Aeoliella mucimassa: one gene and its partner. The protein of the gene in region 2 binds, or shares a complex with, the protein of the main gene of each other region. Links are inferred from orthologs where the notes say so. Each region holds a gene or a part of one and is shown on either strand. Other genes may lie near its edges.

The links. The genes of interacting proteins can lie anywhere in the genome.
Region 1: the proteins of Pan181_RS08520 (region 2) and uvrB are in contact, whole or in part, in a crystal structure (PDB 7EGT), measured with the Thermus thermophilus proteins. The link is inferred for Aeoliella mucimassa from one-to-one orthologs. Residues at the interface, in WP_096412145.1 of Thermus thermophilus: His654, Arg656, Phe657, Gln666, Asp668, Glu669, Lys680, Arg681, Leu682, Ser683, Lys685, Tyr686, Ala687; in WP_096411307.1 of Thermus thermophilus: Glu23, Leu25, Arg26, Asp27, Gly28, Glu29, Arg30, Phe31, Arg55, Glu326, Asp327, Phe328, Glu379, Ser382, Gln383, His398, Gly400, Arg401.

Annotation. Positions count from the first base shown.
Region 1 is NZ_CP036278.1:1,869,528-1,873,434, forward strand. What follows is about bases 981-3,907. They hold uvrB (excinuclease ABC subunit UvrB), read left to right. Parts: upstream 981-1,351; coding sequence 1,352-3,463; downstream 3,464-3,907. Other genes in these bases: mtnC (acireductone synthase), read left to right, coding at 981-1,237; Pan181_RS07505 (tetratricopeptide repeat protein), read left to right, coding at 3,617-3,907. Outside these bases: Pan181_RS07490 (1,2-dihydroxy-3-keto-5-methylthiopentene dioxygenase), read left to right, coding at 1-539; more of mtnC, read left to right, coding at 539-980. UniProt on the Escherichia coli protein: The UvrABC repair system catalyzes the recognition and processing of DNA lesions. A damage recognition complex composed of 2 UvrA and 2 UvrB subunits scans DNA for abnormalities.
Region 2 is NZ_CP036278.1:2,119,441-2,124,438, reverse strand. What follows is about bases 1,046-4,083. They hold Pan181_RS08520 (ATP-dependent helicase), read left to right. Parts: upstream 1,046-1,431; coding sequence 1,432-3,735; downstream 3,736-4,083. Other genes in these bases: Pan181_RS08515 (DNA adenine methylase), read left to right, coding at 3,826-4,083; Pan181_RS08525 (DNA-directed RNA polymerase subunit alpha C-terminal domain-containing protein), read right to left, coding at 1,046-1,111. Outside these bases: Pan181_RS08530 (GNAT family N-acetyltransferase), read left to right, coding at 1-783; more of Pan181_RS08525, read right to left, coding at 839-1,045; more of Pan181_RS08515, read left to right, coding at 4,084-4,962; peptide-methionine (R)-S-oxide reductase MsrB, read right to left, coding at 4,990-4,998. UniProt on the Escherichia coli protein: A helicase with DNA-dependent ATPase activity. Unwinds DNA duplexes with 3'-5' polarity. Translocates on single-stranded DNA with 3'-5' polarity. Initiates unwinding more efficiently from a nicked substrate than double-stranded DNA.

The sequences.
Region 1 (3,907 bases), 250 kb from region 2 along the record:
ATGTTCAAGAGATTGAACAGTTCCTGTCGCCGTTTGGTATTTGGTACGAACATTGGGCCGTGGAAGGGCGTTTGACCGAACAGGCAACGGCCGACGATATTCTGCAGGAGTACGCTCCTGAGATCGAACGCCTCAAGACTCAAGGCGGATACGTGACCGCCGACGTGATCAACGTTGCGCCCGACACCCCGAACCTGGATGCGATGCTCGCCAAGTTTGATAAAGAGCATACGCACAGCGAGGATGAGGTGCGGTTCACGGTCGAAGGTCGCGGGGTGTTCTGGGTGAATCCCGAGAATGGACCGGTGTTCTCGATCGAAGTCGAAGCGGGCGACCTGATCAACGTGCCAGCTGGCGTGAAGCACTGGTTCCATCTGTGCGACGATCGCCACATACGCTGCATTCGGTTGTTCCAGGATCCCACGGGGTGGACTCCGGAGTATATCGATCAAGGTGTGCACGAGAAGCATCCGCCTGTCTGTTGGGGAAATAGTTACTTGCCAAGTGAATCGAAGTTTAAACCGCCGGTGGAGCTGTAATGAGCGATAAGCCGCGAGGCATTCTGCTGGACGTCGAGGGAACCACCTCGATGGTTTCGTACGTGTACGACGTGATGTTTCCGTTCGCCCGTCGTGGGCTGGGTGAGTATCTCGATACGAATTGGGACTCCGATGCCCTGACTGAGGTGCGACAACAAGTGGCCAGCGATGCCAAAAGCACCGCGCTGGGGTGCGATCGTCAGGCGTTCGAGGCCGAAATCGTGCGGCTGATGGATGCCGACATCAAAGCGACCGGACTCAAGCAGCTGCAAGGGCTCGTCTGGCAAGCCGGCTTCGCCAGCGGCGAGTTGGTAGCCCACGTGTTCGACGATGTGCCGCCGGCGTTCGAGCAGTGGAAGTCGCAAGGAATCGACCTCCGCGTCTACTCGTCGGGCAGTGCCCACGCTCAGCGGTTGTTTTTCGCTCACAGCAAGGCGGGCAACCTGCTTGGTTACTTCAGCGGTCACTACGACACGACGATCGGACCCAAACGCGAAGCCGAAAGCTACGAGCGGATCGCCAAGGACTGGGAACTTGCCCCCGGCGAGATCCTGTTCCTCAGCGACGTCGTCGCCGAACTCGATGCGGCTCGCGAAGCGGGCATGCAAACCGGCCTCTGCCTGCGCCCCGGAAATGCCGAGGTCGAACCCGGCCACGGGCATGCAGAGTTGCAAACTTTTGCGGAAGTAGTTGATTAACTGAGGTTGGCTTGTACCATTCGAGCGGGCTTCAAGTCGCTCTCGGTTTGCCTGAGTTCGACAGTGCGAATGAGAGAGTAGCTCCGAACTAGTGTTTTTCGATGGATTACAGCGATGCCCCAATTTCAATTGACTTCCGAATTCGCGCCTGCCGGCGATCAGCCTGCTGCCATCAAGCAATTGGTCGAGGGCCTGCAGCAAGGGCGTCGCGAGCAATGTTTGATGGGTGTGACCGGCTCGGGCAAGACGTTCACCATGGCCAACATCATCCAGCAGTTGCAGAAGCCAACGCTGGTGCTCTCGCACAACAAAACGCTGGCCGCCCAGTTGTATGGTGAGTTCCGAGATTTCTTTCCGAACAACGCGGTAAGTTACTTCGTGAGCTACTACGACTACTACCAGCCGGAAGCGTACATTCCGCAGCGCGATATCTACATCGAGAAGGATGCCTCGATCAACGAAGAGATCGATCGTATGCGTTTGGCCACGACTAGCTCGCTGGTCAGTCGCCGCGACGTGATCGTCGTGGCCAGCGTGAGTTGCATTTACGGTTTGGGCTCGCCGGAAGACTACAAGCAGATGATGATTGGATTGGCGGTCGGCGACGTGGTAGAACGCGACGAGATGCTCGGCAAGTTGATCGACATTCAATACGAACGCAAGGACTTCGATCCCGAGCGGGGCAAGTTCCGTGTGCGTGGTGACTCGGTCGAGGTCTGGCCGAGCTACGAAGAGTTTGCTTACCGCATCGAGTTCTGGGGCGACGAAATCGAGGCCTTGTCGATCATCAACCCAACCAGCGGAACGGTCGTCGACAAACTGCAGGAAGTTTACGTCTACCCTGCGAAGCACTTTGTGCTGCCGGAGGAGCGGATTGAAAACGCGGTGGATCAGATCCGCAAAGAACTGTCGGGCCGGCTGCAACTGTTCAAAGAGCAAGGCAAGATGCTCGAAGCCCAGCGGCTGAACGCCCGCACTCGGTACGACATTGAGATGATGCTCGAAATGGGCTACTGCCCCGGCATCGAAAACTATAGCCAGCCATTGAGTGGTCGCCCGCCAGGTTCGCCGCCGAACACGCTGTTCGACTTCTTTCCCGACGACTTCTTGTTGTTCATCGACGAGTCTCATGCGACGATCCCCCAGATCGGTGCCATGTACAACGGCGACCGCGCCCGCAAGACCACGCTGGTCGAGCATGGTTTCCGGCTGCCAAGTGCACTCGACAACCGCCCGCTCAAGTTCGACGAATGGCACGAGCGCGCGAAGCAAGCGGTGTACGTCTCAGCGACGCCCGGCAAGTGGGAACTCGAACAAACCGGCGGCGAAGTCGTCGAGCAGGTGGTCCGCCCCACGGGGTTGCTCGATCCGGTGATCGAAGTGGTCCCCGCTCGCGGGCAGGTGCCCCACTTGCTGGAAGAGATCCGCGAGCGGGCCGCCAAGGACGAGCGGGTGCTGGTAACCACGCTTACCAAACGCCTGGCCGAGGATCTGTCGACGTACTTGAACGAGCAAGGGGTGTTGTGCAAATGGTTGCATAGCGAACTCGATGCGTTCGAGCGGGTAGAGTTGCTCCGCGACTTGCGGCAAGGGCGGTTCGAGGCCCTGATCGGCGTGAACTTGTTGCGGGAAGGTTTGGACTTGCCCGAAGTGTCGCTCGTCGCGATTCTCGACGCCGACAAGGAGGGCTTCCTCCGCAGCGAAACCTCGCTGATGCAGACCATCGGACGAGCCGCGCGAAATGTGAACTCGAAGGTCATTCTGTATGCCGACAAGGTGACCGACAGCATGCAACGCTCGATCGACGAAACCGAGCGCCGTCGCAAGTTGCAGCAGGAGTACAACGAAAAGCATGGCATCACTCCGCAAACGATTAAAAAGGCCATTCGCATGGGCATCGAAGCCGAGCAGGAAGCCCACGCAGCGGCCAACGCCGCGGTCGGGCGGAGCGACGAAACACAGTACATTACCGAAGAGTACATTGCGGAACTCGAAAAAGAGATGTACGAAGCAGCCGAAGCGATGGAGTTCGAACGGGCGGCAGCCATTCGTGATCGGATTGGGCAAATGAAGGACAGCATGGGCCAGCCGGTCGATTCGGTGCGCGAGCGGAAAGGCAAAGTGAAACGCGGCCGGCGTGGCTCGAATCAACGCAACCTGTCCGACGGCGAAGGTGGCACCCGCCGAGCGACAGGTCGCATCCCCAAGCCGAAACGCGGTGTCTAAGCTGTTTGGTTGACGCACCAGTATGCAGTGCTGGTGCGATGCTTCTCAGGGGAAAGTTCTACTGGTCCTCCACTGGTGGGTGCGGTAAACTGGCGTTTTCGGCATATTGCTCGTCGATTCATTCCTGCGATCGCAGGTGGGGAGGTACTCTGTATGTTGCGTACATGGTCTTTGGCGATTCTCTGTAGTTTCTCGATGTTGGCCGTCCTCGGTTGCGGAGGAGATCCCGCCCTCGAGTCGGACGGGAATGCCAGCGCCGACGAGTCGGCTGTCGAGACGAACTCGGCTGCTGCACCGCGAGAGCGCGAGGTGCGCCCGGTCGCCGCACGGATGGTAACGACCGAAGAAGCCCAGCAATTCGCCGACAAAATGAAGCAAGCGTACGACGACAACGACACGCGCACGTTCGACGGCATGATCGACTGGGACACCATGGCGATGCGA
Region 2 (4,998 bases):
ATGGTGGGCTTCGCCCACGCCGGTTTTGGCCCGAACGATCCTCACAATCAGGTAGAAACCGACACCGGCACGACCTACATGATCATGGTTCGCGACGACCTGTGGAACTCGAACCTGCCTGATCAGCTGCTCGCCCAGAGCGAAGCGTACCTCCGCGGCCGGGGAGCCAAGGTGCTGTACGGCGGCGGCATTAACCCACTCAACGGTTTTTATCTCGGCCTGTACGGCGGCAGCGAACTGCCGGGCATCTTGCTGTCGGACGAACCACGCCGCAGGGTGTTTTCGCGCAACCAGTACCGCGAACGCGGACGTGTGGTAATCCTGCAGCGCGACTTGGTGCGGTTCCGTCCGATGGTCAATCGCGAACAGCGACGAGTCGCCCGCGAGGTGAATTTCGAGACGCTCTACGCCCCGATCACGCTGAACTGGTGGAACACTTCGGTCTATGGCAGCCTGGAGCGGATCCGGTTCTTCCTCCGCCGGCGTCGTCAGGACAAGGTGCTGGCCTACGTAACGTTCTGGGACATCGAACCGCTCGCGAGCAGTTGGGGATTGCGAGCCGCGGGAATGTTCGACCTGTGGGTCGACGACGAATACCGCCGCCACGGCTACGGTACCTACCTGCTAGGCGAATCGTTCAAGGAACTGCACAAGCGCGGCATCACGACCGTCGAAACGCAAACGATGCTCACCAACGCACCCGCGATTGAGTTCTATAAAAACCTGGGCTTCGCACCGATCGACCATGGATTGGTCTACCGCCGCGAAGCCCGGAATTCTTAATCACTGGTAAGCTGCGAACTTTGGTTGCTCGGCTCGCTGCGTTGGCCCTGTTGGCTTAGCGTGGCAACGGTGCCTGGCGACCTGGGCGATAGAAGCCATGCTTCTCGAGCGCCGTGTAGACTTCTTCCAAAGTCTTCTCGCCGAAGTTGGAGATCGAAAGCAAATCGTCCCGGGTGCAGTTCAACAAATCGTGAACCGTGAACACACCCTTTTCTTCAAGGCAGTTGGTGGTACGCACAGCCAAACCAATTTCGGCAGTGCTCATTTCGAGGCGGGATTGCAGTTCTTGGCTGTCAGCTTCAGCACGATTGAGAGGAATACGTGTCATGATTCGAGACTCCCTCCATGGTTGATTGAATTGCGAACATCAACGGTAGTTGTTCGCCTGGCAATGGACCAGTGGTGCATGCTGGACACAATGAAAACTCGAGTTGCCCAACAGCCGGCACTTCCCTGGCCGAGTGCAATCTCAACTGGCGAAAGTATAGCAGGTTGTGTTCGATCTGCACCTGGGTCTGCCGCATTTTTTTGATTACCACAAGTAAACGCTAGCGACGACGCATGGAGAAAACCGAGCGAGCCGCGTATATTTTTAGCAGTCACTCCTTAGTTAAACACCAGCAACCCACTAACCGTTTCGCTGACAGCATGTCGTCTTATTCATCTCACGTTGCATCACTCAATGAAGCCCAGCGGGAAGCCGTGATGCATGTGGATGGCCCGCTGCTCATTCTCGCAGGCCCTGGTAGTGGTAAGACGCGCGTCGTCACGCATCGCATCGCGCATCTATTAGAATGCGGAGTCGCTGCGCGTCAGATTCTTGCGCTCACCTTTACCAACAAAGCGGCGAGCGAAATGCAAAACCGCGTGCAGGCGTTGGTGCCTGGACAACCTGTTTGGGTTAGCACGTTCCACCGATTCGGCGCGAGAATCCTCCGCGAGTTCGGCGAACTAGTTGGGCTGCGGCCGAACTTCACGATCTACGATACCTCCGACAGCAAGCAGGTGCTGAAGCGAGTAATCGAAGCCCAGCAAGTGTCGACGATGAACTATTCCGTCGACCGCATTGCCACGGCCATCAGCGGCGCGAAGAACAATTTGATCCGCCCCGAAGCGTACCAGCCGCACCGCCAGTCGGTGCTCTCGAGCGTGGTCGCCCAGGTGTACCCTGCGTACCAGGAGCGGATGCTGCAATCGGCCGCGGTCGACTTCGACGATCTGCTGATGCACGTCGCTACGCTGTTGTACGACAATCCTGAGATTCGCCAGCAGCTCGACAGTCGCTTTCGCTACGTACTGGTCGACGAATACCAAGATACCAACCAGGCGCAGTACGTCATTCTCAAGGCCCTGTCGCACGACTATCCGAATCTCGCGGCCACCGGCGATCCCGATCAATCGATCTATGGCTGGCGGGGGGCCGACATTTCGAACATCCTGAACTTCGAGAACGATTTCCCCGAGGTGAAAATCGTTCGCCTGGAACAGAACTACCGCAGCACCAAGCGCATCCTGCGTGTCGCCGACGAGTTGATTGCCTACAACACGCGCCGCAAGAAGAAGTCGCTCTTCACCGAAAACGACGAAGGCAATCCCGTGCGTCTGGTCGCGTACGCGGATCAAGATCTCGAAGCAAGCGACATCGCCGATCAGATTCGCGGTACTATCGAACGTGGCGAACGCTCCGCTAGCGACTTTGCCATCTTCTACCGCGTGAACGCGTTGTCGCGATCGCTCGAGCGGGCGCTCCGCAAAGCGGGAGTGCCTTACCAGATGGTTCGCGGGCAGGAGTTCTATGGGCGCAAGGAAATCAAAGACTTGCTGGCTTATTGCCAACTCGCAAACAATCCGCAGGACGATGTCGCGTTCGATCGGGCAGTCAGTGCTCCCACCCGCGGCGTTGGCAAGAAGTCGATCGAGCGATTGAACATGCACGCGTATCGCTACGGCACCTCGCTGCTCGACGCCGCCCGCGAGTGCAAATTGATCGAAGGGCTTACCAAGCGGGCGAGCAATTCGCTCACTGGTTTTGTCACGCTCATCGACAAGCTCTCCGCGGTAGCAGGCGAATCGGTCGAGGAAGTCATCGGCACCGCTTTGGAAGAAAGTGGTTACAAAGAGAGTCTCCGCAAGAGCGAGGATGTCGAAGACCAATCGCGATTGGAGAACGTCGAAGAACTGCTGACCGACGCCCGCCAGTTCGACGAGCAAAGCGAATCGACCGGCGATGGTGGACTCGAGACCTACCTCGAACGCACCTGGCTGGTGAACGAGACCGACAACTGGGAGAACGACGCCGACAAAGTGACGCTGATGACGCTTCACGCGACCAAAGGCCTGGAGTTCCCGGTGGTCTATCTCATCGCGACCGAAGATGGCATTTTGCCCCACGAGCGATCGCTAGATAGCGTCGATCAACTGGAAGAAGAGCGACGCCTGGCGTTTGTCGGCATCACCCGCGCCGAGCAAGAACTGCAACTGAGCTACGCCCGCATTCGCGAGTTCCGCGGCCAGCGCCGTGTGGCGATACCAAGTAAGTTCCTGATGGAGATGCCGCGGCACGAACTTCAGATGGGCGAAGCCGACAACATCGACCTGAGCTTCGATGTCGACGAGTACGACGGCTACGATGAGGAGCCCGATTACGACGAACAAGTCTTCGAACTCGATCATGGCCCCGAACACGACAAACCGAAGCCGCCGGTGTCGCTACCGGCCATGCAAACCGCCGCTCAACTCGATGCCGGCGGGACGAATCCCAAGCCCCACAAGCGAGTGTCACCCGACGTCTTCGTGCAAGGCATGACCGTCGTGCATCCCGAGTTCGGCCCCGGCAAAATCATCGCCCTTGGTGGCTCAGGGGCAGGACGCAAAGCAACCGTGCAATTCGCCATGGCAGGCGAACGCAAATTCGTGCTGGCACACAGTCCGCTACGCCCGGCCAATTCGTGATATACGTGGTCAGAATCGCTGTAGGTCGCTAACCGGCTTCCGTGGTATAAGGAGGAAACCTAGCCAGTTTCCCCTTTCCATCGATATCCGATGAGCGTTACCACCTGCCAGCCCGTCGCGCGCTTGAGTCGCCAGGAGAACCCGGCGTATCTCACGGAGCAGTTGATTACGTACCTAGGCAACAAGCGGTCGCTGCTTTCGCAGATCGAAACCGCGGTAGAACAAATCAAACGTCGACTGCATCGTTCGCACCTCCGCTGCTTCGATGTGTTCAGCGGATCGGGCGTGGTCTCTCGCGCACTGAAGCGTCATGCTTCGTTGTTGGTATCCAACGACTTGGAGCTGTACGCGGCCATCGCCGGCAGGTGCTATCTGGCCAACCGCTCGGAGGTCGACCTGGCGGCCATCGACGAATGGGTCGAGCGACTTAACGCCCGCCTGGAGGTCGATCCCCCGCAGCCAGGCTTCGTGAGCGAGATGTACGCTCCGCGCGACGAATCACAAATCACCCGCGACGACCGCGTGTTCTACACGCGCAACAACGCGCTGCGACTCGATCATTACCGTCGCTATCTGAACGAAGTGCCGGCCGAGCACCGCGACTTCCTGCTCGCCCCGTTACTGAGCGCGGCATCGGTGCACGCGAATACCGCTGGCGTGTTCAAAGGTTTTTACAAAGATCGAGCCACCAAGATCGGCCAATTCGGCGGCAGCGGGCGCGACGCTCTGAGTCGCATTCGTGGCAACATCGTGCTTCGCCCTCCGGTGCTAAGCCACTTTGAGTGCGACTGGCAGGTGCTGCAACTCGACGCAAACGTCGCCGCACGATCGGCCGGCGAGTTCGACCTGGCCTATCTCGATCCCCCGTACAACCAGCATCCGTACGGGTCGAACTACTTCATGCTCAACCTGCTCGCACGTTACGAGCGCCCGGAGCGGGTGAGTCGCGTCTCGGGCATACCGGTCGACTGGAATCGCTCGGGCTACAACGTACGAATTGAGTCGCTACGGCTAATGACCGACTTAGTCCAACAGATCGATACCCGGTTCCTGCTCATCTCGTTCAACGACGAAGGCTTCATCGCTCCGGCCGACATGCAGGCGATGCTCGAGAAGGTCGGGCGGGTCGAGGTGATCAAGCAGCGATACAATGCCTTCCGTGGCAGTCGCAGTTTCAAGAACCGCTCGCTCCATGTGACCGAACATCTGTTTCTTGTCGAGAAGTAACCAGAGTCCCCTGCCCTCTCGCAGGTATTACTCGTC